One region of the Pseudomonas allii genome, then DNA from elsewhere that is predicted to be linked to it. Evidence: predicted binding sites of a transcription regulator. Region 1 holds the regulator's gene; each other region holds the start of a gene.
What was found. Region 1 encodes FliA, which starts transcription of late flagellar genes. Its sites were predicted from a motif close to CTAAAGTTTNNNNNNNNNNNGCCGNTAA; they were not measured.

Region 1 (7,424 bases):
CAAGTTACGCGTATCAGACGCGCTTAGGTAATAGAAATCTTCACCGGTATTCCTCTTAAGCAAAAGTTGGAAGGCTTCTTGCAATACCGCCTTCAGGACGCCCAACTGCGTCAAAACTTTGCTTCAAAGGACACGAGGAATACTGGTGGATCGCTCTCAAATGCTCGGCACGGCGCGCAGCACCCTGACTGACCTCTCGCGGGGCAATCTGGGTGTGCCGTTGTTGTTGCTGGTGATGCTGGCAATGATGATGTTGCCGATGCCGCCGTTCCTGCTCGACGTGTTCTTTACCTTCAACATTGCCCTGTCCGTCGTGGTGCTGCTGGTCTGCGTGTATGCCCTGCGGCCGCTGGATTTTGCGGTATTCCCGACCATCCTGCTGGTGGCCACCTTGCTGCGCCTGGCGCTGAACGTGGCGTCCACCCGCGTGGTGATGCTCCACGGTCAGGACGGCCATGCCGCCGCCGGTAAGGTGATCCAGGCCTTCGGCGAGGTGGTGATTGGCGGTAACTACGTGGTCGGTATCGTGGTGTTCGCGATCCTGATGATCATCAACTTCGTGGTGGTGACCAAGGGCGCCGGGCGGATTTCCGAGGTGAGCGCACGGTTTACCCTTGACGCCATGCCCGGCAAACAAATGGCCATCGACGCCGACCTCAACGCCGGCCTGATCGACCAGAACCAGGCCAAGACTCGCCGCTTGGAAGTGGCCCAGGAAGCCGAGTTCTACGGTTCCATGGACGGTGCCAGCAAATTCGTGCGCGGTGACGCCATTGCCGGCCTGCTGATCCTGTTCATCAACCTCATCGGCGGCATGGCCGTCGGTATCTTCCAGCACGGCATGACCTTCGGCGATGCGGGCAAGGTGTACGCCTTGCTGACCATCGGTGACGGTTTAGTGGCGCAATTGCCATCACTGTTGTTATCCACAGCAGCGGCGATCATGGTGACTCGTGCGTCGGGCTCCGAGGACATGGGCAAGCAGATCAGCCGGCAGATGTTTGCCTCGCCCAAGGCCCTGGCCGTGGCGGCGGGCATCATGGCGATCATGGGCATCGTGCCGGGCATGCCCCACGTATCGTTCCTGAGCATGGCGGCCATGGCGGCGGGTGCTGCCTACCTGTTCTGGAAAAAGCAGAATGCGGTCAAGGTCCAGGCCCAGCAGGAGATTGCACGCCAGCAGGAACTGCTGCCATCCCCGGCCCGCGCCCAGGAAACCAAGGAGCTGGGCTGGGATGACGTGACCCCGATCGACATGATCGGCCTGGAAGTGGGCTACCGCCTCATCCCGCTGGTGGACCGCAACCAGGGCGGCCAGCTGCTCGCGCGGATCAAGGGCGTGCGCAAGAAGCTGTCCCAGGACCTGGGCTTCCTGATGCCCACCGTGCATATCCGCGACAACCTGGACCTGGCGCCCAGCGCCTACCGCCTGACCCTGATGGGCGTGATCCTGGCCGAAGCCGAGATCTACCCGGACCGCGAACTCGCGATCAACCCGGGGCAGGTGTTCGGCAGTCTCAACGGCATTACCGCCAAAGATCCGGCTTTTGGCCTGGACGCGGTGTGGATCGAAATCAGCCAGCGCAGCCAGGCGCAGTCCCTGGGTTACACGGTGGTGGACGCCAGCACCGTGGTCGCCACCCACCTCAACCAGATCCTCTACAAGCACTCCCATGAGCTGATCGGCCACGAAGAAGTCCAGCAATTGATGGGGTTGCTTGGCAAAGCCTCGCCAAAACTCGCCGAAGAGCTGGTGCCGGGCATCCTGTCGCTGTCGCAGCTGCTCAAGGTGTTGCAGGCGCTGCTGGCCGAACAGGTGCCGGTACGCGACATTCGCAGCATTGCCGAGGCTATCGCCAACAATGCCGCCAAGAGTCAAGATACTGCCGCCCTGGTGGCCGCGGTGCGCGTCGGATTGTCGCGCGCAATCGTGCAAAGCATTGTAGGGCTTGACTCCGAGCTGCCTGTGATCACCTTGGAACCCAGGTTGGAACAAATATTGCTCAATAGTATTCAGAAGGCAGGACAAGGCCAGGAAGAGGGCGTTCTGCTGGAGCCAAGCATGGCTGAGAAGCTGCAGCGTTCGTTGATCGACGCCGCGCAGCGCCAGGAAATGCAAGGCCAACCGGTGATCCTGCTGGTGGCAGGCCCGGTCCGAGCGATGTTGTCGCGGTTTGGACGCCTGGCAGTACCGAATTTGCACGTTTTGGCTTATCAGGAAATTCCTGACAACAAGCAAGTGACTATCGTCGCGACAGTAGGGCCCAACGGCTGAGGGTAGTGGGTTATGCAAGTGAAGCGTTTTTTCGCCGCCGATATGCGTCAGGCCATGAAACTGGTTCGTGATGAGCTGGGCGCCGACGCCGCGATTATCGGAAACCGTCGTATTGCCGGCGGTGTCGAGCTGACGGCTGCCCTGGATTACACACCTTCGGCCCTGGCGCCGCGCGTACCGAACATGGAGCTCGAAGACGAGCTGCGCAAGACCGCTTCGCGCATTGTTTCGGCCCAGGCCGAACTGAGCATGCGTGGCGACAGCGATGCCAGCACCAATCGCCAGTTGTTCGCCGGCCTGCCGTTGACCGCTGCCGAGCCGCTGGTGGAGCCGACCTTCAAAGAGCCGCCGCGTCCTGCTGCGCCAGCCCCGGCAGCGGCGGTTGACCAGCGGGTGTTCGATTCAATGCGCTTTGAACTCAACGGTTTGCGTGAGCTGCTCGAAGTGCAGTTGGGCTCGCTGGCCTGGAACCAGTTGCAAGGCAGCAAGCCGCAACAGGCCAATCTGTGGCGACGCCTGCAACGCATCGGCCTGTCCGGCCCGTTGTCCCGCGACCTGCTGGCCCTGACCACCGAAATCGAAGAGCCTCGCCAGGCCTGGCGCATGTTGCTGGCCCATCTGGCGCGGATGATCGTCACCCCGGAGATCGAACCCCTGGAAGAGGGCGGTGTGATCGCCATGGTCGGCCCCGCCGGCATGGGCAAAACCACCACCCTGGCCAAGCTGGCGGCGCGTTACGTGCTCAAGTACGGCGCGCAGAATATCGCGCTGGTGAGCATGGACAGCTACCGTATCGGTGCCCAGGAACAGCTCAAGACCCTGGGCCGCATTCTCAATGTGTCGGTGACCCATGTCGACCCGGGCCAGTCCCTGGCCAATGCCCTCGACCCGCTGCTGCGCAAGCGCGTGGTGCTGATCGACACCGCCGGCCTGCAAGCCAGCGACCCGGCCTTGCGCATGCAGTTGGAAAGCCTGGCCGGGCGTGGCATCAAATCGAAAAATTACCTGGTGCTTGCAACCACCAGCCAGAAACAGGTTCTTACCGCTGCGTATCATAGTTACAAGCGCTGCGGCCTGGCCGGTTGCATCCTCACCAAGCTCGACGAAACCGCGAGCCTGGGCGAGGTGTTGAGCCTGGCCATCAGTCATGAGTTGCCGGTCGCCTACCTGACCGACGGGCCGCGGATTCCGGATGATCTGCATCTGCCGCGCCGTCATCAGTTGGTCAGCCGTGCAGTCAGCGTGCAAATGCAAGACGAGCCTAGCGAGGAAGCGATGGCCGATATGTTCGCCGACCTCTACCACAACCCGGCGAAGCGGGTAGGTTGAGGACGGTATGAACACCGTGAAATGTATCTACATCGATGGTCTGCAAGCGATTCACGCGGCCAAGCCATGTAGCCTGCGTCTAAGCAAGACAAGGTAAAGAAATAAAATGGGCAGCATGCATCCCGTACAGGTGATCGCGGTGACCGGCGGCAAAGGTGGCGTCGGGAAAACTAACGTGTCAGTGAATTTGTCCCTGGCCCTGGCAGAGCTTGGCCGTCGCGTCATGCTGCTGGATGCTGACCTGGGGTTGGCGAACGTCGACGTTCTGCTGGGGCTGACGCCCAAACATACCCTTGCCGATGTGATCGAGGGCCGCTGTGAGCTGCGCGATGTGCTGCTGCAGGGGCCTGGTGGCATCCGCATCGTCCCGGCCGCCTCCGGCACCCAGAGCATGGTGCACCTGAGTCCGGCGCAGCATGCCGGGCTGATCCAGGCGTTCAGTGACATCGGCGACAACCTCGACGTGCTGGTGATCGACACCGCCGCCGGGATCGGCGAGTCCGTGGTCAGCTTTGTGCGCGCTGCGCAGGAAGTGTTGCTGGTGGTCTGCGATGAACCCACCTCGATCACCGACGCCTACGCCCTGATCAAACTGCTTAACCGTGACTACGGCATGAACCGCTTCCGCGTGCTGGCCAACATGGCCCAGAGCCCGCAGGAAGGGCGCAACCTGTTCGCCAAGTTGACCAAGGTCACGGATCGTTTCCTCGATGTCGCCTTACAATACGTCGGCGCAGTTCCCTACGACGAGTGTGTGCGCAAGGCTGTGCAAAAGCAGCGTGCAGTCTACGAAGCATTCCCTCGTTCCAAGTGTGCACTGGCGTTCAAGGCTATTGCCCAGAAGGTCGATACCTGGCCGTTGCCCGCCAACCCCCGGGGGCATCTGGAGTTTTTCGTCGAGCGATTGGTGCACCAGACGAGCGCAGGACCCGTGCTATGACAGCGACCGGCTACAACGCGTATAAGAAATCTGCCCGTGACAGCCAGGGTGAATTGATCGAGCGCTACGCGCCCCTGGTCAAGCGCATTGCCTATCACCTGCTGGCACGCCTGCCCGCCAGCGTGCAGGTCGAAGACCTGATCCAGGCGGGTATGATCGGTCTGCTCGAAGTGTCGACCAAATACGACGCGAGCAAGGGGGCGAGTTTCGAGACGTATGCGGGCATCCGCATCCGTGGCGCGATGCTCGATGAAGTGCGCAAAGGTGACTGGGCGCCGCGTTCGGTACACCGCAACACACGCATGGTCAGTGACGCAATTCGCGCAATTGAAGCAAAAACCGGTCGCGACGCTAAAGATCACGAAGTTGCGGCCGAACTCCAATTGAGTCTCGACGATTACTACGGGATTTTGAACGATACCTTGGGCAGCCGCCTGTTCAGTTTCGACGACCTGTTGCAGGACGGCGAACATGAAGGGCTGCACGAGGACGGCGCGAGTGCTCATATGGAGCCATCGCGTGACCTGGAAGATGAGCGTTTCCAGGGAGCGTTGGCGGACGCGATTGCCAATTTGCCGGAGCGTGAGCGGCTGGTGTTGGCGCTGTACTACGACGAAGAGCTGAACCTCAAGGAAATCGGTGAGGTCCTGGGTGTCAGCGAATCGCGGGTCAGCCAGTTGCACAGCCAGTGCGCAGCCCGCTTGCGGGGGCGTTTGGGAGAGTGGCGAGCGCGCTGAACAGGCAGTGTGGGGACACTGCAGACGATACCGCGAGGGCAACCGGCCTTCGCGGGTTCGACCCGTGGTGCCCCCGGCAGTCCTTTTTGTGTAATGCCTGTTGATTGAAATGGCGCGTCCAGGTGCTGGGCGCGTTTAAGACTGCTTGGAGGTCGAATTGGACAAGAACATGAAAATCCTCATCGTTGATGACTTCTCAACGATGCGGCGGATCATAAAAAACCTGTTGCGTGACCTTGGGTTCACAAACACGGTCGAGGCGGATGACGGCATTACGGCCATTCCGATCCTCAACAGCGGGAGCATCGACTTTCTGGTAACAGACTGGAACATGCCGGGCATGACCGGTATCGACTTGCTGCGCCACGTGCGCGCTGACGAAAAGCTGCGCAGCCTGCCTGTGCTGATGGTCACCGCCGAAGCCAAGCGTGAGCAGATCATCGAAGCCGCCCAGGCCGGGGTCAACGGTTACGTGGTCAAGCCATTCACGGCATTGGCCTTGAAAGAGAAGATCGAAAAAATCTTCGAACGCATCCACGGCTAATGCCATCGCGGGGGAGCTATGGAGCATAAAGAAACGTCACAGGGAGACTTCGAGTCGACCCTGAAAAAGCATGCTCACCAGTTGGTCGACAGCCTTGAAAGAGGCCAGTTCGGCGACGCGGTGCAGTTAATCCATGAGCTCAACCAGACCCGTGACCGCGGCCTGTATCAGGAAGTGGGCAAGCTCACACGCGAGCTGCACAGTGCGATCGTCAATTTCCAGATTGACCCGCACATGCCCCAGGCCGAAGAAATCTCGCAAATCACCGATGCCACCGAACGCCTGTCCTATGTGGTCAGGCTGACTGAGGCGGCGGCCAACCGCACCATGGACCTGGTGGAAAACGCCACGCCCCTGGTCAACGGCATGGCCACTGAAGCCCAGGCCCTGAGCCACGACTGGGGCCGCTTCATGCGCCGGGAAGTGGGGGCCGAGGAGTTTCGCGAGTTGGCGCGTCGGGTCGACGGTTTTCTGTCACGCAGCGAGCAGGAAAACCGTACGGTTTCCAGCAACCTCAACGACATTCTGCTGGCCCAGGATTACCAGGACCTCACCGGTCAGGTGATCAAGCGTGTGACCCAGTTGGTCACCGAAGTGGAAAGCAACTTGCTCAAATTGGTGCTTATGGCAGGCCAGGTTGACCGTTTCGCCGGCATCGAACATGACCGCGAAGCGATCCTCTCGGAAAAAGATCCACAAAAACATCTCGCCAAGGGTGAAGGTCCGCAGATTCATGCCGATAAACGTGAAGACGTTGTATCGGGTCAAGATGATGTCGATGACCTGTTATCCAGTTTAGGCTTCTAAGGAGCACCCACATGAGCTTCGGCGCCGATGAAGAAATCCTTCAGGATTTCCTTGTAGAGGCCGGCGAAATTTTAGAGCAGTTGTCCGAGCAACTGGTCGAGCTGGAAAGCCGACCGGATGATGCGAACCTGCTCAATGCAATTTTTCGCGGTTTTCACACTGTAAAAGGGGGCGCCGGCTTCCTCCAGCTCCATGAGCTGGTGGAGTGCTGCCACATCGCCGAGAACGTGTTCGACATCCTGCGCAAGGGTGAGCGTCACGTTGATTCGGAGTTGATGGACGTGATTCTCGAAGCACTGGATGCGGTCAACGGCATGTTCAGCGAGGTGCGTGAGCGTGCCCCGATCACGGCGGCTACCCCGGAACTGCTGGCCGCCCTGGCGCGCTATGCGGAGCCTGCCGACACGTCGGCCGCACCGATGGTTGAAGCCGCACCGGAGCCTGTGGTTGAGGCCGAGCCGGATGTGACCGACAGCGAGTTCGAACAGCTGCTCAACTCCCTCAGTGCCGTCAAGGCCGAGGCGGAGGCACCGGCTGCGCCGGTCGCTGCACCGACCAGCGAAGACATCACCGACGCCGAGTTCGAATCGCTGCTCGACCAGTTGCATGGCAAAGGCCAGTTCGCGGCCGACGCCGTGGCACCTGCTGCTGCCGCTGCGGATGCACCGGCGGCCAGCGCCAGCACCGACATTACCGACGATGAATTCGAGGCATTGCTCGACCAACTGCATGGCAAGGGCACCTTCGCGGCCGACGCCTTGCCGGAAGTCGCCGCCACGGCTGCGGCACCGG
Region 2 (7,424 bases), 160 kb from region 1:
TGCTGGAAGCCTGGCGCGGGGTGCATGCCGAGGTGCGACGTCATGTCGCTGGGAAACTGGCCATTGGCGGCAAGTCCATGGGCGGGCGCATGGCCAGTTTGTTGGCCGATGAACTGGGGGCCGATGGGCTGGTGTGCCTGGGGTATCCGTTCTATGCGGTGGGCAAGCCGGAGAAACCACGGGTCGAGCATTTGGCGGGGTTGAAGACGCCGACCTTGATTGTGCAGGGCGAGCGCGATGCGCTGGGTAATCGGGCGGCGGTTGAAGGGTATGAATTGTCGCCGAGCATCGAGGTGATGTGGCTGGTGGCGGGGGATCATGACTTGAAGCCGTTGAAGGCGTCGGGGTTTAGTCATGAGCAGCATTTGGGGGCGGCTGCGGTGAAGGTGGCCGGGTTTCTCGGCGTGCTCTAGGGCCCTATCGGGGGCAAGCCCCCTCCCACATTTTGATTTGCGAATACAGTCAAAGTGTGGGAGGGGGCTTGTCGAATCGTCGCACCGCCCCGATAGCGACCTACCGGTTAAACCGCTCCACCAGCGAATACTGGGTATTCGCCGTATGCGTCAATTCTTCACTCAACTGCGCCGAGTTCAACGCCTGCTCCGAGGTCTGGTCCGCCAGCAACGCAATGGTGCTGATGTTGCGGCTGATCTCTTCGGCCACCGAGCTTTGCTCTTCGGTCGCCGCCGCGATCTGGGTGGTCATGTCGGTGATATGCGCCACCGCCTCACTGATCCCTACCAACGCCTGATCCGCCTCCATCACCCGCGCCACACCTTCTTCGGCCTGGCGATGCCCGGCGTCCATGGTCTGTACGGCAGCGGCGGCGGTTTGTTGCAGCTTGGCGATCAGGGCATGGATCTGCCCGGTCGACTCGGCTGTGCGCTGTGCCAATTGGCGGACTTCGTCGGCAACCACCGCAAAACCCCGGCCCATTTCACCGGCACGGGCCGCTTCGATGGCGGCGTTGAGCGCCAGCAGGTTGGTCTGGTCGGCAATGCCCTTGATCACGTCGACCACGCCGCCGATTTCATCACTGTCCTTGGCCAGTTGGGTGACGGTCACACCGGTCTCACCCACTGCAACGGACAAGCGCTGGATCGCCTCGCGGGTTTCCCCGGCGATATCGCGGCCACGGCCGGTGAGGCGGTTGGCTTCCTGGGTTGCGTCCGCTGTGCGCTGCACATGGCTGGCGACTTCCTGGGTGGTGGCCGCCATCTGGTTAACGGCGGTCGCCACCTGCTCAGTCTCGACGCGCTGGCGTTCCAGGCCGCTGGAGCTGTTGTGCGCCAGGGTGTTGGACTGCGCGGCCTGGTCGTTGAGGTGCTCGGCGGTGTCCTGCAGGCGGGTAAGACACGTTTTCAGACGTGCCTCCTGGCTGAGGATCGACATCTCCAGGCGCGCCTGGGCGCCACGGCTGTCGGTGTACATCTGCGCGATCAGCGGGTCGGAGGTGGTCTGCTCGGCCAGGCGCAGCAAACGCTTGAGGCCGCGCTGTTGCCAGCTCAGGCCGAGCAGGCCCAACGGCACCGACAATCCCGCCGCCAGGGCAAAGCCCCAGTGGGAGTTGAGCGAGGCGCCGATCATGAAACTCAACTGGCTCACCAGGATAAACGGCAGCCAGTCCTGCAACACCGGTAGCCACTTGTCCCGCTGGGGGATCGCCGACTTGCCCTGGTTGATGCGTTGGTAGAGCGCTTCGGCCCGGCGGATCTGCTCGGCGGTGGGCTTGATGCGCACCGATTCGTAGCCGACCACCTGGTTGCCTTCGAAAACCGGCGTCACATAGGCGTTAACCCAGTAATGGTCACCGGTCTTGCAGCGATTCTTGACAATGCCCATCCATGGCAAGCCTTGTTTGAGCGTTGACCACATGTGCGCGAACACCGCCGCCGGAACGTCCGGGTGACGCACCAGGTTGTGCGGGGCACGCACCAGTTCGTCGCGAGAGAACCCACTGATTTCGACGAAGGCGTCGTTGCAGTAGGTGATCACGCCTTTGGCATCTGTGGTGGAGATCAACCGTTGCTGAGCGGGGAAGGTACGTTCGCGCTGGGTAACGGGTTGGTTATTACGCATGATTGTTCAATCCGCAAGGCTTTCAGGGGGTATCGGCAAGATCGGCGGTTTATTTAACTTATTTTTGCAACAATCGGCGGTACGCAAGTCCCCCCTGCAGGGGATCAACCGGCCAGCATCGGGTACGTAAACAACCCGAAGTGAAGCAGATTCAAGCCAAAGTGCGTGGCCACCGCCGCACCCAGGCCGCCAAACCGATAGGCCAGGCCGTAACCCACCCCGGCGATGCTCGCCAGCAATACCCAATGCCAGCCTGCGCCGATGTGCACCAGGCCGAACAGCAGCGAGGCCAGCAGCAGCGCCAGGTTCTCGCCATAAGGCAGGTGTTTGAAACGTCGGCTCAAGCCGCCCTGCACATAACCGCGGAACAGGGCTTCTTCCACCAGGGTCACCAGCAGCAGGTTATTGAGTACCCACAGCCAGGCCTGTTCCGGCCATTTCGGTGCCCAACTGATCACGCCCAGCAACGCCGCTCCGCCGAGGGCGGCGATGGCGGTGAGGGTCAACGCCAGGGCGGCCACGCAGATCGACAAACGCAACGAGCGCCGCGCCGCAATCCACGGGCAGGCCAGCAACAGCCAGAAGCCGATCAGCGGTTTATCCTGGTTCAGGTACATCGAGAAGGGCACGGCATCCTCGGTGAAACGCTGCGAGGCAATGCCGCGCCCGTTGTAGAAACCCGGCAACCAGTGCATCGCCAGGCTCAGGGCCAGCACCACAAACAGCCCGTGGCCCAGGTAACGCGCCCAGGGCATGCGTTGCTGGCGTACGGCGTAGCCGGCAATCAGCAGCAGGGCGACGGACACGCCCGCCAGCGCGCCCAATTGCCCGTAGATCAAGGCCAGTAGATAGCCAATGGAAAGAAGCGCCAGGTACAGCCAGGGCAATGCGATCATGGGAAATCCTTGGGAAAAACTGGGCGACATTATAGCGATCTGTCCTACGGGCCCCACATGAAACTCCTCCATTCAGAGTGATTGCAAAACCTATCACCGGCTGGTTATAGTCCGAGCCTCTTCATCCCTTCACACAAGATCAGCCCATGCCAGCTCTCCAGCGCACAGCGGTAGTCGATTCAGCGGTCAACGCTGTGGTCGTGCCGTGCGCGAACAAGCAGCCTGCGCAGATCAGTCACTACCCCCCACCTGTCAGTAGCACGCCGGTGTACGCAGTCGTATCACCGCCGGGTGTTGGTATTTCGGGCTGATCAGCTGATTGCTGTTCCCGTCTGCCCGCCTGAAAAAAACCTAATGCATTTCAGCGTCTGCTGAATCGGCTTTTTTTGCCTGATGACAGGTGGTAACCATGTCTGTTCTTTCGAAACAATCCGTGGCCGCGGCGGCCTCGACGAGCCTGTTTGTATTGCTGTGGAGCAGCGGGGCGATCTTCTCCAAATGGGGCCTGGCGCACGCGTCACCCTTTGCGTTTCTGTTGATCCGTTTTGCCATTGCCCTTGTGGGCCTGGTGGTGCTGATACCGATCCTCAAGTTGAAACTGCCGCACCCCGGCAAGCCTCTGTTGTACGCAGCGACGACGGGGTTGGTGTTGTTGGGGGCCTATCAGATTTTCTATCTGTTGGCCCTGGACCTCAACGTCACCCCCGGCGTGATGGCAACCATCATGGGCGTACAGCCGATCCTCACCGTTGTGCTGATGGAGCGCCAGCGCTCATTCAGCCGCGTGTTCGGCCTCGGCCTCGGGTTGGCGGGGCTGATCATGGTGGTGTATCAGGGCATCGGCCTGTCTGGCATGTCCCTGGCGGGCATGCTGTTCGGGCTGCTGGCCCTGGCCAGCATGACCTTCGGCTCGATCATGCAGAAACGCATCACCGACAACCCCTTGGGCACGCTGCCGGTGCAGTACCTGGCGGGGTTGCTGCTGTGTTCGGTGTTTGTGCCGTTCCAGCCGTTTCATTTTGAACACAGCAGCAGCTTCTACCTACCGGTACTGTGGATGGGCTTGGTGGTGTCGTTGCTGGCCACGCTGTTGCTGTACCGCCTGATCGCCCGGGGCAACCTGGTGAATGTCACCAGTTTGTTTTACCTGGTGCCGGCGGTGACGGCGGTGATGGATTACCTGATCTTTGGCAATAGGCTCGCGCTGTTGAGCCTGTTGGGGATGGGGTTGATCATCATCGGTTTGGTGTTTGTTTTTCGTAAGGGTTAGGGGCTCGCGCCCTCCTTCGTCGCTGTGTGCGGAGGAGGGGCAGGCGAGACGAGTGGCTACTCGCTCAGTGTCTCGGCGAGGCGTTTCACGTAGTCGCGTAATTCCGGTACGGCCGTCGCTTCCCAGTCACGTGCCTGGAGAAAGGGGCCGACGTAATACAGCCAGTGTGATTCTGTTCCGTCACGCCCTACCAGCGCGCCGGAAGGTGCTATTGCGATGCTTGTTCCGAGTACGTCGGGTATAAGCAGGCCGCTGATGCGTAGTGATTCCAGTAAGGGGTCGTTCAATTGTCGCAGGTCAAATGCCGGCGTCGTGCAGTTGATCACTGCACCGACTTCAATGCTTTCCTCGGTGTAGGTGCCCCGGCGTTGAAAACTTACGCTGACGTACTCCTCATTGGGTGCGAAGCCGGTTACCCGTCCCGCGAAAAGCTTGAGTTTGCCGCTGGTGATCTCGGTCTGCAGGCGTGCTCCTGATTGCGGGGCGCAACGATGACGATGAGTGTCCCAGTAGGGGCGCACATGACGCAAAAAACGCTGTCGCTCGATAATGGGGAGTGCATGCCATAGCTGGGCCGTGGTTGATCTGAGCCCGCCGATCACATCTCTCCAGTCCCCCCCAGTACGCGCTTGGTGCTTGATTGCGTCACGGACTGCGCGCAGATAGTGCCGGGTCGTGCAGTTGTCCAACATTCGCCGGGACAGGTGTTCATCATAGGAAGGGCGTTCATTCAACACCCGATGAGGTTGTGGGGCGAGGCCTCGACGAGATACTGCATGAATCACTCCATGATGCCCACGGTCACGGAGGTCAAGCACTACGTCCAACATTGTCAGTCCGCTACCGATGAGGAAAACGGGGGTGTCTGAGCCGACATTGCTGAGTGCATCGGCTTTCCACGGGTCATGTATGTAACGCGGGTTTGCGTAAAACAACTGGTGCTCTGCCGCGCTGTACGGTTGTTGGCGAGCGCAGCTGCCGATACTCAAGACAACCTTGTCGACCTCGAAATGATCGCCGTTGTTCATGATCAGGTGCGCTCCATCATCCGCTGTGTTGGGTATCACCTCAACAACCTCGCCGATGACATTTTGCAGTTCGCGGCCTTGAGCTGCGTTCTGCGAGGCGTCGTCCAACAACGACTCCAAATAATCACCGTAGAGCTGTCTTTGCACAAAGGATCCCGGCGTGATGTCGGAATCATGGTTCTTGGCAAATTCAAGGAAACTGTCTTCATCGTCACTCAGGGCGTTCATTCTGCCTGCTGGGACGTTGAGGACGTGTGCGGGAGAGTGGGTTCCATAGGCAATGCCACGCGCAATTGAACCAGGCCGGCTGATCAACAGGATTTTCTGTTGTGTAGCGGTTGGGTTGCGCAGTAACCGCACCGCTAGCGTCGAGCCGCAAAAGCCTGCACCTATAATTGCAATAGTCCGGGTCTTCATCCTTGCTCCAGTTTGAATGAGGTAGCTTTTCTCAACTGACGACGTGAAGCGTTGAGTTTTTTGTGGGTGGGTGGTCCAGCAAGCGATTAGCGCATAGTGACGTGGATAAGGGGAGGCGTTCTAGTGCTCAGCTGGCGGGAATGAGTTTTTATTGATGGGTGTCACTTCGCTTGCGTCGGCTGTAGAGGCAAATAAAGCTCGGAAGCCTGAGTGGTATCAATGAGCCATGCTAGTTAAGGGTTGAGTTGAGCACCAGGATATAATTAATGAACTTTCTTTCAGTTGACGCTGTCCTGCTGTTTTGTGCCAAGTTGGTGCAAAAGCGAGTTAGAGCAGAAAGTTCTTTCAAGAGTCACATGTTAGTAATAAGTCGATGGTTGTTTGTAAGCGGTTCAAGGCTGCGATTTCAGCCTTGTAGCGCTCTAGCTTGCAGATTGTGCAGCGCAGCCCCACAGGCCGGGCTCGGCCTTATTATCACGCCCGACCATTGGTCATGATGTAAGATTGTACCTTCTGAATATAACTGCAATAATTCTGGTTTTCTTAGGGCACATACCGCTGATTCCTACAGGCGAGTAGGTGCATTGCAGCGGGATACTTGTGTCTATTACCACATTGCGTAGTCCGTCTCGCCTTGAGTCAAGCGATGTTTGCGAAGCGAAAGTTGTCGTCCTGATGTGCACGTACAACGGCCAGTCATTCCTTGCAGAGCAGCTTGATTCGTTTGAGCGGCAGACCCACTCCAACTGGACGTTGATGGTGTCGGACGACGGCTCTCAGGATGGAACCCTTTCGCTGTTGGACGATTACAGCCGTCGCTGGGGTCGTGCTCGCCTTGGAGTAATGGAGGGACCGAAGAGAGGGTATGCTGCCAATTTCCTCTCGTTGACTTATAGAGTGGATGAGGCGGATTTCTTTGCCTGGTCCGATCAAGACGACATCTGGAATGAAGACAAGCTGGAGGTGGCGCTGGTTTGGTTACAGACCGTTCCGGCCCATGTACCTGCGCTTTATTGTGGTCGTACTCAATTGATTAGTGAGGCGGGCGTGCATCTTGGATATTCGCCGCGATTTCGCCTCGCTCCTGGTTTTGGCAATGCACTGGTCCAAAGTATTGCAGGTGGGAACACGATGGTGTTCAACAAGGCTGCTCGTGCGCTGTTATGCGAGGCGGGCTATGATCTGAGTGTGCCTGCTCATGACTGGTGGCTCTATCAGTTGATCTCGGGGGCGGGCGGACGCGTTCACTATGATCCGCAGCCTAAGATGAAATATCGTCAGCATGCTGAGAATGTGATTGGTAGCAATGCTGGTTGGGCGGCACGATTAGTTCGACTGAGGATGGTTTTTCAAGGGCGGTTTCATGAGTGGAATGACCAGAACATCCTGGCCCTTGATGCAATGCAACACCGTTTGTGCAAAAAAAACCAAGGAACGCTCGAGCGTTTCAAGCAGGCGCGGACCCAGACCGTCTTTCGCAGAATTTCTGGCGTCTGGTTGGCGGGACTCTACCGCCAAACTCTGTTGGGGAATCTGGGGCTTCTGCTAGCAACTATAATGAAGAAACTTTGAGTTCGATCGAACGTAATCCATTCAATCTGCGGATAAGCGTTGGTCAAAACGCCCTGGGCGTCAGTCATTTTTTGGTGGTTTTCGATGGCTCTACACTCTGTGCTTTGACGATCATCCGTAAGAACCGGAGTGCAAGAATGCTCCAGGTCCCTGTTTTTAAAT
Region 3 (7,424 bases), 1.2 Mb from region 1:
TGCCGGCGGCGATGATGACCTTGCGCAGGGTTTGCGGACTGACCTGTTCGGTGGAGGGGCTCGTCATGGGGGAAGGCCTCGGGATAGCTGGGGGGATGACCGATTATCGGCGCAGGCGCTTGGGCGGCGGGGCTCAAAAGAGTCGTCCGCGTAGTCAGTAGCGACTTGGTGGGATGGGCAGACGCAGGAATCAGGCCAAGTGCGTCGCGCTCATCAGGCGCCGGGCCACCCTCAACAATGCCTAGGGATGAAACCTGCGCCCCAACGCCTCCAGGCGCACCGCGATCGGCGGCAAACGCTCGCTGCTGCGTGCCAGGGTTTCCACGTTGTCGGCGGTGCTTTGCGCAATGCTCTGCACCGACTGCAGGCGCCCGACAATCTCCAGGTTGGCCGAGGTCTGCTCGCGGGTGGTGGTCACGATCCGGCCATTGAGGTCGTCGATGTGGGCGATGTCGTTGCCCACTGCGCGCAGCATGTCGACGGCCACCTGGCTGTCTTCCACGCAGCGGTCGACGCCTTGGCGGCTGTCGTGCATGGCTTGCACGGCCTGGCGGCTGCCGTGTTGCAGGCCTTCGATGATGGTTTTGATTTCCTGGGTGGACACTGCCGTGCGTTGCGCCAGGTTGCGCACTTCGTCGGCGACCACGGCAAAGCCACGGCCTTGCTCGCCGGCGCGGGCGGCTTCGATGGCGGCGTTGAGGGCCAGCAGGTTGGTCTGGTTGGCGATGCTGCTGATCACGTCGAGCACGGTGCCGATCTGTTCGGTTTGCACGGCCAGGCCCTGTACCGTCTCGTGGGTGCCGTTGAGGCGTGAGGCCAGTTGGGTGATTTCCTGCTGGGCGCGGCCGACCCTTTCCTGGCCGCGCAGGATCTGTTGGCTGGCCTTGCCGGCGTGATCCACCGCTTGCTCGACGTGCACGGCAATGTGGCCCATGGCGTCTTCCATGCGTTGCATCGAGCCAGTCATCTGGGTGATTTCCGTCAGTTGGTGGCGCGCGCCTTTTTCCAGGGTGCCGCTGGCGCTGGCCAGTTCCTGGCCCAATTGACCGAGGCCATGGGAGTCACGGGCGACGCCGTCGATCAGGTGGGTGAGCTGCTGCAGGAAGTGGTCGAAACGCTTGGCCAGGGAGACATGCACCTTGCCTTCGCCCTGGGCGGTTTGCGCCGTGAACTGTGAGGTGACGGCGAGCATCTTCTCGAGCATTTCCTGGCTCTCCACCGCTTCGGCCTGGCTGTGCACGGCCAGGTAGAGCAGGGCAACGGTCTCCATCACCACGTAGAAGGCATGCACGAACACCATGGTCCAGCCGCCGTGGTGCGCCATCACAAACACTGGAAAGCCCTGATGTTGAAGGGCATGGAACACCACGTGATGCACGGCAATGGTGGCGGCGGCGACCAGGATCGGCAGCCAGTCACGATAAAACGTCAGCACCGCCAGCAGCGCGAAGATCCCGAAGTGCGCTTCGATAACGCCCTGGGCCTGGTTGATATGCAGCGCCGCCATGACCATCAAACCCGCGCCGAGGGCGCAACGCATGGCACGGGTGCCAGCGATGGCGCGGTAAAGCGCGGTCAACACCACGCTGGTGCCACCGCCGACCAACACGGCCTGGACCAGGGTGTCGTGCCAGAACGCCAGGCCCAGGGAAAACAGGAACATCAGCCAGACCAGCGCCAGCATGATGCGGTCGGCTTTGCGGTAGTGCTCGAAAAAACGCGTGCGGGTGGGCATTCACACTTACTCCATGTGGTCTGGCCGAGACATAGCGAGGGGCAGGGTGGAGCGAATCAGGGGTTTTTTGGTTTTTATTGGATTCAGTGATGCCAAACGTGTATCGGCATCGGGAGGCGGGACTTGAGCAACGGCTACCCGGGCGGGCAGCCGTTTATCGGAAGGGGATCAGAAGGCGTATTTGGCCGTCAGCATCATATTGCGCGGGCTGCCGTAGGAATCACCACCATAGTCCACGGAATTGGAGATGGACTGGTAGTAACGGCGGTCGAAGATGTTGTTGGCGTTGAGCTGCAGGTCCAGGTGCTGGTTGACCTGGTAGCCGGCCATCAGGTCGGTGACGGCATAGGCGCCTTGCTGCAGGCGGTAGGTGCTGTCATCCGCGACTTTGAAGTCGTTGTACATGCGGCTCTGCCAGGAAATATTGCCGCCCACGCGGAGTTTTTCCAGCGAACCCTGGAAGTGGTAGTTGGTGGTCAGCTTGAACAGGTGCTCCGGGGTGTCGGTGTCGAACTGTTTGTTGACGTTCTGCGGGTTGGCTGCGTCCTTGATGGTGTGCGTGCGTGCATAGGTGTAGCCACCGCCGACCTGCCAGTTCTCGGTCAAGGCGCCTTGCAGTTCGAAGTCGATACCCTGGCTGCGAATCTCGCCGGAGGCCACTGAGCAGGAGGCCTGCGGGCAGTTTGCGACTGTCACGCCGACGGCACGGTTTTCCTGGTCGACGCGAAACAGCGCCACGCTCGCGTTCAGCGCGCCACCCAGGTATTCACCCTTGATACCCACCTCGTAGTTCTTGCCGACGATAGGCTTGAGCGGGGTGCCCGAGGTGTCCTTTTCGCTCTGGGGCGTGAAGATGTCGCTGTAGCTGACGTAGACCGAGTGATGCTCGTCCAGGTCGTAAATCAGGCCGGCGTAGCGGGTGAGGTTGCGGGTGACCTTGTAGTCGCCGGTGTTGCTTCCGTGGGCATCGTAGTCATACCAGTCCAGGCGCCCGCCGAGGATCAGCTTCAACGGGTCAGCCAGGTTCAGGCGCGTGGTGACGTACACCCCGTCCTGGGTGGTCACGTCGCGGTTATTGGTGGTGTGGACGAAGTTAGGTTTGCCCGCCGTGAGCGGCCAGTTCAGGTTGTAGGGGCTGTAGTTGTGGGTGGTCATGTCGTAGATGCGCCGGCTGGCGCCTACCACCAGCTCGTGGGTACGCCCGAACGCCTGGAAGGGGCCGCTGGCAAACGCGTCGACACCCGCCTGGTTTTCATCGTAGGCCGCTTGATAGACGGTGCGCGCCAGTGTGTTGGCGACCCAGCGCGACTGGTAGGAGCCGGAGAACAGCGCGTTCTGTTCGGCATAGTTGGCGTTGACTTGCAGTTTCCAGTCGTTGGCCAGTTGCTGACGCAGCTCGGCGAATACCGTGTTGATCTCCTGATCCTTGTTTTCCCAGTCGGTACCAGGGTTGTAGGAGCGCGGCAGGTTCAGGTGATGGCCATCCTGGCCGACCATCGACGAGCCCCAGAAGTAATTGGTCTTGTCCTTTTGGTTGGAGAAGCCGAGGGTCAGGGTGGTGTCTTCGCTCAGGTCGGCTTCGGTGACGGCATAGAACAGGCCGTGATACTCCTCGGCGTTGTCGATGAAGCTGTTGGCATCGCGGTACGAGGTGACCACGCGACCACGCCAGGTGCCACTGTCGTTGAGCGGGCTGGAGGCGTCGAGTTCGCCCCGGTAGTCGTCCCAGCTGCCGGCGGCGCCGGTCAGAGTGACTTTCTGCTCGTCCAGTGGCCGCTTGCGGACCAAGTTGATGGCGGCGGAAGGGTTGCCGGCGCCGGTGACCAGGCCGGTGGCGCCGCGCACGATTTCAACGCGGTCGAACATCGCCAGGTTCGGCTGTGCACCCACCGACACCCCGTTGTAGCCACTGGGGATGCCGTCATACATCAGGTTGTCGATGTCGAAGCCGCGCGACGTATAGGACTGCCGGCCTGGGCCGCTGGAGAAGTTCAGGAACAACCCCGGCGTGGCCTTGACCACGTCGTTGATGCTGGTCATCGCCTGGTCATCCATGCGCTGACGCGTAATCACGGTGACGGCCTGCGGGGTTTCGCGCATGGTCAACGGCAGCTTGGTCGCGGTTTTCATCGCGCCGGTGGTGTAGGACTGGGTGCCTTCAGTGGTTTCGCCCAGTTGCTCTTCGCCAGAGATTTGCGTGGCGCCCAGTTCAAGCGTGGTGGCCGGTGCCTGGGTGTCGGCGGCAAAGGCCGCGGATGAACTGGCCAGACAGACTGCCAACGCCATCAAACTGGGTGAAAAACCTTTACTGCCGTGTTGTTGCACAGACATGGAACTGACTCTCCCCGAATGCCGTCCCTGGCGAACAATAAATCTGTTGATAATTATTCGCATTAGTCTGGCAGATTGTTCTTGTAGGAAAAAGCCTTGAGGGAGAATTAGTTAACGAATTTTTCACATCGCATTAGCGGCGATTTGCCACATCGCGCCCCTGACAAGCGACGGTTATTCGCGCTGTGGAATCGCCACCCGACTCGTCGCCTTGACCTCCCTCAGCGCCAGGCTCGACTGAATCGACGCAATCCCCAACTGGCGCCGCAACACGCTCTCGACAAACTCGCTGTAGCTGTCGAGGTCTTCGGCCAGTACCTGCAACAGATAATCGGCATCCCCGGTGATCTTGTGGCACGACAACACCTGTGGCAGTTCTTTCACCACGGCCTCGAAAGCATCCGGCGCATGGTCGGTGTGGATCGCAAAACGCACATGCACGAACGCCAGGATGTCCAGCCCGAGCATCTTGCGGTCGAGGTTGGCCTGGTAGTCCTTGATCACGCCTTCTTCCTCCAGGCGTTTGCGTCGGCGCCAGCAGGGCGTGAGGCTCAGGGACAGGCGCTCACTCAACTGAGCGTTGGAAATACTGGCGTCCTGCTGCAGCAGGGCGAGGATGGCGAGATCGGTGTCGTCAAGAACGACCTGTTTGGTTTTATTTTTCATAATCGTGCGCCAATGAGGTAAATGTTTCCGATAAACCTAACAGTGCCGTAAGTAAAAGCAAAGAAAGCCCACTGCTGCCAGAACAAAATAGAGCCTGTCTTTTACTGGCGGATGCCCTCACATGTTGACTGTTTTCAGCGAAGCCCACCGTTTGCACCATGGCACCGAACTCAAGGACGGCGTGCTCAAACCCTCGTTCGAACAACCCAGCCGCGCCGACACCGTGCGTGACCGCGTGCGGCAGGTCGGCCTGGGCGACATCATCACCCCGCGTCGCTTCGACCGCGCCTGTTACGTCGCCGCCCACAGCGAGCGCTACGTAGCGTTCCTGGAAACCGCCTGGGCCGAATGGACCGCCATCGGCCGCAGTCATGACGCCTTGCCCCTGGTGTGGCCGGTGCGCGACCTGGCCAACCAGCAGGTGCCGGCGTTCATCGACGGCAAGCTCGGTTTTTACGCGATGGACGCCGGTTCGCCGATTACCCGCACCACCTGGGAGGCGGTGAAGACCAGTGCCGACATCGCACTGACCGGCCTGGCGTTGCTCGACGAAGGCCATCACAGCGCCTTTGCCCTATGCCGCCCACCGGGCCATCACGCGGCCCGTGAATACATGGGCGGTTACTGCTACCTCAACAACGCCGCAATTGCCGCACAGCACGCCATCACCCGGGGTGCCAAGCGCGTGGCGGTGCTGGATGTGGATTTTCACCATGGCAACGGCACCCAGAATATTTTCTACGACCGCCCGGACGTGATGTTTATTTCCCTGCATGGTGACCCGGCAGTGTCCTACCCGTATTTTTCCGGTGCCGGCAGTGAACGCGGCGTCGGCGCGGGGGAGGGCTTCAACCTGAACTACCCGTTGCCGAAAAACACCAGCTGGGCCAATTACCGCACCGCCTTGATCGACGCCTGCCAGCAACTGCGCCGCTTTGCGCCTGAAGTGTTGGTGATCTCCCTGGGCGTCGACACCTTCAAGGACGACCCTATCAGCCACTTCCTCCTCGACAGCGAAGACTTCCTCGGCATGGGCGAGATCATCGCCAGCGTCGGCGTGCCCACGCTGTTCGTGATGGAAGGCGGCTACATGGTCGATGAGATCGGCATCAATGCGGTCAACGTGCTGCACGGTTTCGAACGCCACAGCCAATAACAACGACCCCTCGACTTTTCTTCTGCCAAAACTCAAAAACATAACAAGAGGTTTTGTGATGAAAACAACCACGCCCGGGCTGTGTGAACAGCCTGCCTTGCAACGCACCCTGAGCAACCGCCATATCCAGCTGATGGCCATGGGCGGCGCGATCGGCACCGGCCTGTTCATGGGCTCCGGCAAGATCATCGCGCTGTCTGGCACCTCGATCATCCTGATCTACATGATCATCGGGCTGTTCGTGTACTTCGTGATGCGCGCCATGGGCGAGCTGCTGCTGTCCAACCTCAACTTCAAGAGCTTCGCCGACTTTGCCGGTGCTTACCTGGGGCCGCGTGCGGCGTTCTTTCTCGGCTGGTCGTACTGGTTGAGCTGGAGCGTAGCGGTGGTGGGCGACGCCGTTGTGGTCGGCGGTTTCTTCCAGTACTGGTTCCCCGATGTACCGGCCTGGATGCCGGCGGTGGCGATGTTGCTGACCCTGTTCGCGCTGAATGTGCTGACGGTCAGGCTGTTCGGCGAAGTGGAGTTCTGGTTCGCGATCATCAAGATCATCGCCGTGGTGACGTTGATCGGGGTGAGTGGGGTGCTGATCGCCAGTTCGTACGTCTCGCCCACCGGGGTCACCGCTTCGTTGAGCCACCTGCTGGATAAACAAGCGGCATTTCCCAACGGCCTGTTCGGCTTTTTTGCCGGCTTCCAGATGGCGATCTTTTCCTTCGCCGGCACCGAGCTGATCGGCACCGCCGCCGCCGAAACCCGTGCGCCGGAAAAGACTTTGCCCAAGGCGATCAACTCGATCCCGCTGCGCATCATCCTGTTCTACGTGCTGGCCCTTGCGTGCATCATCGCGGTGACCTCCTGGCAGCAGGTGTCGCCGAGCAAGAGCCCGTTTGTCGAGTTGTTCCTGGTCGCCGGATTCCCCGCCGCAGCGGGCATCGTGAATTTCGTGGTGCTGACCTCGGCGGCGTCGTCTGCCAACAGCGGGGTGTTTTCCGCCAGCCGCATGTTGTTCGGCCTGGCCGACCTGGGTGATGCGCCAGGGATCTTCCGGCGCTTGTCGAACAGCAGCGTGCCGTTTATCAGCCTGGCGTTTACCAGCTTGCTGATGTTGCTGGGGCTGGTGTTGCTCTTTGTGGTGCCGGAGGTGATGACCGCCTTCACCATCGTGTCGACGGTGTCGGCGATCCTGGTGATCTTTACCTGGTCGACCATCCTGGCGTCCTACATCGCCTACCGCAAAAAACGCCCGGACCTGCACGCCCAATCCACCTACAAGATGCCTGGTGGTGTGCCAATGGCCTGGTTTGCCCTGGCGTTTCTCGCCTTTGTGCTGGGCCTGCTGGCGTTGCGGCCGGACACACGCCTGGCGCTGTGCGTGATGCCGGCCTGGTTTATCTGGTTGGGAATCGCCTATCAGTTTTCGCGCTTTCAGGGTCTGCCCGTTCAAGGTCGTTGAAAAACCGGCCATGTCTGGCTGATACCACGCCATTAAGGGCGAACCCTGCAACTGTGGTGAGCGGGCTTGCCCCGCGTTGG
Region 4 (7,424 bases), 3.1 Mb from region 1:
AGTTCTAGTTGGAGAAATGCAGTGCCTGAGTTGGGGCCGCTACGCGCCCCAGCGCGGGACAAGCCCGCTCACCACAACAAGTCCACTCACCACACAAGCTTTGCTCAATCGTTGAAGTCTTCCCAGCCGCCCATCTGCTTCCAGCGGTTCACGATGCCGCAGAACAGCTCAGCCGTCTTCTCCGTGTCGTAGCGGGCCGAATGAGCCTCACGACCGTCAAAGTCGATACCGGCCGCCTGACAGGCTTTCGCCAACACCGTCTGGCCATACGCCAGCCCGGCCAGGGTCGCGGTGTCAAAGCTGGAGAACGGGTGAAACGGGTTGCGCTTCATGTCCAGCCGCGCCACGGCGGCATTCAGGAAGCCCAGGTCGAAGCTGCTGTTGTGGCCGACCAGGATCGCGCGTTTGCAGCCATTGGCCTTCAACGCCTTGCGCACGCCACGGAAAATATCGGTCAGTGCAGCTTCTTCACTCACTGCCATGCGCAATGGGTGATCGAGCTTGATCCCGGTGAACTCCAGGGCGGCCGCCTCGATGTTGGCGCCTTCGAACGGCTCGACGCGGAAGAAGTGGGTGTGCTCCGGGAACACAAAACCCTGTTCGTCCATGCCGATAGTCGTCGCGGCGATTTCCAGCAGCGCATCGGTGGCGCAGTTGAAACCACCGGTTTCTACGTCGATGACAACCGGCAGATAGCCGCGAAAACGCTCGGCCATCGGGTGACGGGAACCGCCACCGCTGTGCTCGTGTTCGTCATCGTAATGGTCTTCACTCACTTGCTTTCCTCCAGCAGGCGCCAGCGCAGTGTTTCACCGGCGCGCAGCGGGATGACAGTCAGCTCGCCAAACGGCAGGCTGGCAGGGGCGGTCCAGTCTTCACGAACCAGGGTAATGCGATCGGTATTCGCGGGCAGGCCGTAGAAACGCGGGCCATTGAGGCTGGCGAACCCTTCGAGCTTGTCCAGGGCGTTGCGCTGTTCGAACGCTTCAGCGTACAGCTCGATGGCGGCATAGGCGGTGTAGCAGCCGGCACAACCGCACGCGGCTTCTTTGGCGTGCTGGGCGTGAGGCGCGGAGTCGGTGCCGAGGAAAAACTTCGGATTGCCGCTGGTCGCCGCATCCAGCAAGGCCACCTGGTGGGTGTTGCGCTTGAGGATCGGCAAGCAATAGAAGTGCGGCCGAATCCCGCCCACCAGCATGTGGTTGCGGTTGTACAGCAGGTGATGCGCGGTGATGGTCGCAGCAACGTTGGCCGAGGCTTCGGTGACGAACTGCACGGCATCGGCAGTGGTGATGTGCTCGAACACGACCTTGAGGGTCGGGAACAGCTCCACCACGCGGCGCATGTGTTCGTCGATGAAGATCTTCTCGCGATCGAACACGTCCACATCGCCACGCGTGACTTCACCGTGGATCAGCAGCGGCATGCCGACGTCGGCCATGGCTTCGATGGCCGGCAGGATCTTATCGATACTGGTCACGCCGGAATCGGAGTTGGTGGTCGCACCGGCCGGGTACAGTTTGGCGGCGTGCACAAACCCACTGGCCTTGGCCTCACGAATTTCTTCGGGCTGGGTGCGGTCGGTAAGATACAGCACCATCAGCGGTTCGAACCGGCTGCCGGCCGGCCGTGCAGCGAGGATACGCTGGCGGTAGGCATCGGCTTGCTCGGCGTTACGCACCGGAGGAACCAGGTTCGGCATGATGATGGCGCGGCCAAAGGTACGCGCTACATCGGCCACGGTGTGGGGTAACGCAGCACCATCGCGAAGATGAATATGCCAGTCGTCGGGACGCAGCAGGGTCAGGCGGTCGGACATTGGGGATTCCAGGCGGGTCAATCTGGGGGGGAATGCTACCGGAAAAGACTCTATCAGGCACTCGCTATCAAGTTTTGCAGGATGCAACCGATAGCCTTTTGTATGCCTTATCGATGTATGACGCTTTGAAGTGTTGTAGAAACCAGTGGAGCCTCCCGTGCGCCAGCATTATCTAGCCCTGCTCAGTGTGTTCGCCAGCCTGCCTGCGATGGCCCTCACGTTCCAGACACGTCTGGAGAATATTGAGTGGAAGGTAGAGGGCGACCAGTTCGAGTGCCGCCTGACCCAACCGATCACCGACTTCGGTTCGGGTGAGTTCGTGCGCCGGGCGGGTGAGCAGGCAACATTTCGTCTGAAAGCCTATAACGGTACGCTGGGCGCAGGCTCGGCCACCTTGTTGGCCGCCGCCGCCCCTTGGCAGCCAGGCCGAGGCGATATCAACCTCGGCGCCGTGCGTGCCGGCAGTGGCGATGTGTTGTTCAACAGCTCACAGGCCCAGGCCGGTCGCCTGTTCACCGGACTGCTGGAAGGGCGTAGCCCGACGGTCCGCCACTACGGCCGTGAAGGCGGCTACTCCGAAATCCGCTTGTTGCCGGTGAAATTCAACAAGGCTTATAACGACTACCAGCTGTGCACCGCCAAGCTGTTGCCGATGAATTACGATCAGGTCAAACAGACCGAAGTCGGATTCCCCGGTGGCGGTATCGAGTTGGATGCGGCTGCCAAGAAGAAACTCGACGTGATTCTTGCGTTCATGAAAGCCGACCCGACGGTCAACCATATCGAGTTGAATGGCCATTCGGACAACAGCGGCAACCGCCTGACCAATCGCGACGTCTCGCGCCGCCGCGGCTTGGCGGTGATGGACTACTTCAAGGCCAACGGTATCCAGGAGTCGCAGATCACCCTGCGCTTCCATGGCGAAAGCTACCCCCTTGCGCCTAACACCAATGCGGCCAACCGGGCACGCAATCGTCGTGTGAATATCCAGCTTGAGCGCGTGGCAGCCCCCGAGAAACCGGCGCCCCAAGCCACTGGCGCAAGCAACCCTGCACACACGTCCTAAGGTGCGACCATCGGTCGCCCGTTCGACATAATCTGTCGCTTTATCTTCATTTGCTGTCGCGCCTCTGTAAATTCACGGTTTTGGTCGGTAGAATCGACGCCTTTCCGTACAACCCCGTGGAGTGATGGCATGGCCGACGTAAACAAGGTCGTTCTCGCGTATTCCGGCGGCCTGGACACTTCGGTGATCCTCAAGTGGCTGCAGGATACTTATAACTGTGAAGTGGTGACCTTCACCGCTGACCTGGGTCAGGGCGAAGAGGTCGAACCTGCACGCGCCAAGGCGCAAGCCATGGGCGTGAAAGAGATCTACATTGACGACCTGCGCGAAGAGTTCGTCCGCGATTTCGTCTTCCCGATGTTTCGCGCCAACACCGTCTACGAAGGCGAGTACCTGCTGGGTACCTCCATCGCACGTCCGCTGATCGCCAAGCGTCTGATCGAAATCGCCAACGAAACCGGCGCCGACGCCATTTCCCATGGCGCTACCGGCAAGGGCAACGACCAGGTGCGTTTCGAACTGGGTGCCTATGCACTCAAGCCAGGCGTGAAAGTGATTGCCCCTTGGCGTGAATGGGACCTGTTGTCCCGTGAAAAGCTGATGGATTACGCTGAAAAGCACGCGATCCCGATCGAGCGTCATGGCAAGAAGAAGTCCCCGTACTCGATGGACGCCAACCTGCTGCACATCTCCTATGAAGGCGGCGTGCTGGAAGACACCTGGACCGAGCACGAAGAAGATATGTGGAAATGGACCGTCTCCCCGGAGAACGCTCCAGACAAGCCTCAGTACCTGGAACTGACCTACCGCAACGGCGACATCGTCGCGCTGGACGGCGTCGAAATGACCCCGGCCACTGTGCTGGCGACCTTGAACCGTATCGGTGGCGAACACGGTATCGGCCGTCTCGACATCGTCGAAAACCGCTACGTGGGCATGAAGTCCCGCGGTTGCTACGAAACCCCAGGCGGCACCATCATGCTGCGCGCCCACCGCGCCATCGAATCCATCACCCTGGACCGCGAAGTGGCTCACCTCAAAGACGAGCTGATGCCCAAGTACGCCAGCCTGATCTACACCGGCTACTGGTGGAGCCCTGAGCGTCTGATGCTGCAACAGATGATCGATGCTTCCCAGGTGCACGTGAACGGCGTTGTGCGCCTGAAGCTGTACAAGGGCAACGTGATCGTTACCGGTCGCAAGTCCGATGAGTCGCTGTTCGACGCCAACATCGCTACCTTCGAAGAAGATGGCGGCGCCTACAACCAGGCGGACGCAGCAGGCTTTATCAAGTTGAACGCACTGCGCATGCGCATTGCGGCCAACAAAGGTCGCTCGTTGTTCTAAGTCTTAGCCGCTTTTAAGAATGGCCCCTTATTCAGGGGCCATTTTTTTTGCCTATGGATTTTGTGTGGAGTTGCAATGTTTATAAATGGTTAAACATTTGTTGATGTTCTTCAGTCGACGCATTTTCAAATGCGCCTTCGATGGTGCTGTTGTTGAAAGTTTGTAGGGCGAATGATTTTTTTACACCTGCTTAGGAACTAGTCTTACAGAAGATTCACTCATGAAAGTGATGTATACGTATAAAACACGGAATATTCTGTAGGAAATAAGGATGTAAGAGAATATGTTAAATGGAACTAAAACAGTCGGACACTTCCTGCCAGGATTCCTGAGCGTAGGACAGAGGCAAGGGGCATTTCCTGAGAGTTGTGTGCGGCACGTTTACCCAACCCCTGATACTCCAAGGATATTTCACTCAAAATATGTAAGTCCCCAGAAAGGTCTGAAAGGATCTATAAAACTGGATACATCTGAGTTGGCGTTTTTTTGTAGGGCAATTCCTTTATCTCTGTGGGGTGGGTCTCTGCTTGCTGTTGCTTGGGGGGGAACGCTATGCCAACCGGGAAACGACTAGGCTATTGTGCTTGCTCTAAATAATTCGAACAGCGAAATTGGACTTTCTCATGAATAAAGTGCTGATCGTGGATGATCATCCCGTCATTCGTCTTGCTGTGCGTATGCTGATGGAGCGTCATGGTTATGAGGTCGTTGCCGAGACCGATAACGGTGTCGATGCATTGCAACTTGCACGGGAGCATATGCCGGACATTGTCATACTGGATATTGGGATTCCCAAACTTGACGGCCTGGAAGTTATTTGCCGGCTGTCTTCTACCAAGCAATCCGTGCCCTTCAAGGTGCTGGTGCTGACGTCCCAGGCCCCTGGCCATTTTTCCATGCGTTGCATGCAGGCGGGGGCTGCCGGCTACGTGTGCAAGCAACAGGACCTGACCGAGTTGCTGAGTGCGATCAAGGCGGTGTTGTCGGGCTACAGCTATTTCCCCAACCAGGCGCTCAACTCGGTACGCTCCACCATGGGCAATGCCAGCGAGGCCGATATGGTCGAGCGTCTGTCGGGTCGGGAAATGATGGTATTGCAGCAGTTGGCCCGGGGCCGGACCAACAAGGAGATTGCAGACGGTATGTTCCTCAGCAACAAGACCGTCAGCACCTACAAGACACGTTTGCTGCTCAAGCTCAACGCCCGCTCCCTTGTGGACCTGATCGAACTGGCCCAGCGTAACGGCTTGGTATAAAGGAGGGCGCTGCAGCGCGCATTATCTGGGTAACCGGCAGAAAAAAGCCTCCGTGAGGGAGGCTTCCGGCCGTCGACCATTCGATCACAGATCGAAGTCGTAATCGGCCAGCTGTTTTTGCAAGCGTCGTTCTTCCAGAAGATTGTCGATGGTGCGGCGTTTGCTCAAATTGGTCTTGGCTACCTCAGCGACGGGTGCCTCTGCCACATCATCATCCGACTCAACGAGGTCGTCTTCCACTTCCAGTTGTTCTTTGCCAGTGCTCATAAGGTTCACTCCGGGCTAAGACTGCCGTTGGCGCTCCTTATAACGATAATCCATGATCGGGTAAAAAAGATTTTTTCAATCGCCTGATCAAGAAAACCAATGATCCCTCAATCGTCGGATGTCTTGTCCTTGTATTCGCACAGGTCTTCGATACGACAGCTGCCGCAGCGCGGCCTGCGGGCCTGGCAAACGTAGCGCCCATGAAGGATCAGCCAGTGGTGCGAATCCAGCAGATAGGGCTTGGGTACAAACTTCATCAACTGCTTTTCGACCTCAACCACGTTCTTCCCACGGGCGATGCCGGTTCTGTTGCTGACCCGGAAGATATGGGTGTCCACCGCCATCGTCAGTTGCCGGAACGCGGTGTTGAGCACCACATTGGCTGTTTTACGACCAACCCCTGGCAGGGCTTCCAAGGCTTCACGGGTTTGTGGCACTTCACTACCATGCAGTTCCACCAGCAGGCGGCAGGTCTCGATAACGTTTTTGGCTTTGCTGTTATAGAGGCCGATGGTCTTGATGTACTCAGACAGTCCTTCCACACCCAGGGCATAGATCGCCTCTGGTGTGTTCGCCACGGGATACAGCTTGGCCGTGGCCTTATTGACGCCGACGTCGGTGGATTGGGCCGACAGGATCACCGCAATCAGCAACTCGAACGGCGAGGTGTAGGCCAGTTCGGTCTTGGGTTCCGGATTGTCTTCGTGAAGCCTGCGGAATATTTCCAGGCGTTTTGCGGCGTTCATCGGGTAGCGGGTTCCTTGCAGACGGTCGGCGGGATTGTATCAACACACACCGCAGGTTTGCGGGTCAGGTGTTGCTGAGGGTATCCATATGGCGCTGCGCATCGTCCAGCTTCAGTTGCGCCTCGGCCAGTTGCTGCGGTTCGACGTTCAGGTCTTGGGCTTTCTTCAGTTCCGCTCGACGCATCGCCAGCTGGATTTTGGCCCGTTTCAGATCAACAGTGTTGCTGGATGACGTCGCTGTTTTCGGTACGATCCCCATCTCCAAGGCAGCCAGCGCTTGTTCCGCCGCTTCGAACTGCTGTTGCAGAATGATCAGCTGCGACTGCTGTTGAAAGGTCGGCGGGTGACCAAACGCCTTCAAGGATTTGTGCAGTTGGGCGCGGCTCATTGCGACAGCGATTTTGGCTTTTTTGGTCGCCGCATCCTCGGCAACATCGGCCTGCACCTGCAGAACCGACGTGGAACGCTTGGCCCGAGCCTGGCGTTCGGCGAGTCTTTTTGCTTCTTCGCGTTGCAGGCGTGCATTGCGCTGCTCAAAGCGTCGACGCGCCCTGTCGCGTTTCAGACCGCGTTCATGGTGTTGATGATCGTTGATCGTCAGTCCACCCACCAAGGGCAGCACACGGGTCGCTGGGCGCATCTCAATGCAATCGACAGGGCAGGGCGCAACGCACAGGTCGCAGCCGGTGCACTCGTCCATGATGACGGTGTGCATCAGCTTGGCGGCGCCGACAATTGCGTCCACTGGGCATGCCTGGATGCACTTGGTGCAGCCGATGCACTCGGCCTCGCGGATGTAGGCAACCTGGGCGGGCGCTTCCCCGCGACTGGTGTCCAGATCCAGCACCGGTACGTGCAGCAACAGCGCAAGGCCGGCGATGGTTTCCTCTCCGCCGGGCGGGCACTTGTTGATCGCCTCGCCT

Region 2: the regulator FliA is predicted to act here: its motif matches at 2,109-2,136, upstream of ACZ445_RS22385 (methyl-accepting chemotaxis protein).
Region 3: the regulator FliA is predicted to act here: its motif matches at 1,836-1,863, upstream of ACZ445_RS15805 (methyl-accepting chemotaxis protein).
Region 4: the regulator FliA is predicted to act here: its motif matches at 1,886-1,913, upstream of ACZ445_RS05815 (flagellar protein MotY).

Annotation. Positions count from the first base shown of each region.
Region 1 is NZ_AP039450.1:4,745,818-4,753,241, reverse strand. Features, by position in the region: gene flhA (flagellar biosynthesis protein FlhA) at 161-2,275, shown strand; gene flhF (flagellar biosynthesis protein FlhF) at 2,288-3,604, shown strand; gene fleN (flagellar synthesis regulator FleN) at 3,711-4,544, shown strand; gene fliA (RNA polymerase sigma factor FliA) at 4,541-5,281, shown strand; gene ACZ445_RS21615 (chemotaxis response regulator CheY) at 5,451-5,825, shown strand; gene ACZ445_RS21610 (protein phosphatase CheZ) at 5,844-6,632, shown strand; gene ACZ445_RS21605 (chemotaxis protein CheA) at 6,644-7,424, shown strand, end outside.
Region 2 is NZ_AP039450.1:4,910,548-4,917,971, reverse strand. Features, by position in the region: gene ACZ445_RS22390 (alpha/beta family hydrolase) at 1-413, shown strand, start outside; gene ACZ445_RS22385 (methyl-accepting chemotaxis protein) at 514-2,079, opposite strand; gene ACZ445_RS22380 (lysostaphin resistance A-like protein) at 2,184-2,975, opposite strand; gene ACZ445_RS22375 (DMT family transporter) at 3,385-4,245, shown strand; gene ACZ445_RS22370 (FAD/NAD(P)-binding protein) at 4,302-5,690, opposite strand; gene ACZ445_RS22365 (glycosyltransferase family 2 protein) at 6,366-7,262, shown strand.
Region 3 is NZ_AP039450.1:3,524,434-3,531,857, reverse strand. Features, by position in the region: gene ACZ445_RS15810 (MFS transporter) at 1-67, opposite strand, end outside; gene ACZ445_RS15805 (methyl-accepting chemotaxis protein) at 242-1,735, opposite strand; gene ACZ445_RS15800 (TonB-dependent siderophore receptor) at 1,904-4,066, opposite strand; gene ACZ445_RS15795 (Lrp/AsnC family transcriptional regulator) at 4,241-4,732, opposite strand; gene ACZ445_RS15790 (histone deacetylase family protein) at 4,854-5,888, shown strand; gene ACZ445_RS15785 (amino acid permease) at 5,947-7,344, shown strand.
Region 4 is NZ_AP039450.1:1,304,328-1,311,751, forward strand. Features, by position in the region: gene rnt (ribonuclease T) at 105-776, opposite strand; gene pyrC (dihydroorotase) at 773-1,819, opposite strand; gene ACZ445_RS05815 (flagellar protein MotY) at 1,977-2,885, shown strand; gene ACZ445_RS05820 (argininosuccinate synthase) at 3,015-4,232, shown strand; gene ACZ445_RS05825 (response regulator transcription factor) at 4,856-5,488, shown strand; gene ACZ445_RS05830 (PA3496 family putative envelope integrity protein) at 5,573-5,755, opposite strand; gene nth (endonuclease III) at 5,863-6,501, opposite strand; gene rsxB (electron transport complex subunit RsxB) at 6,566-7,424, opposite strand, start outside.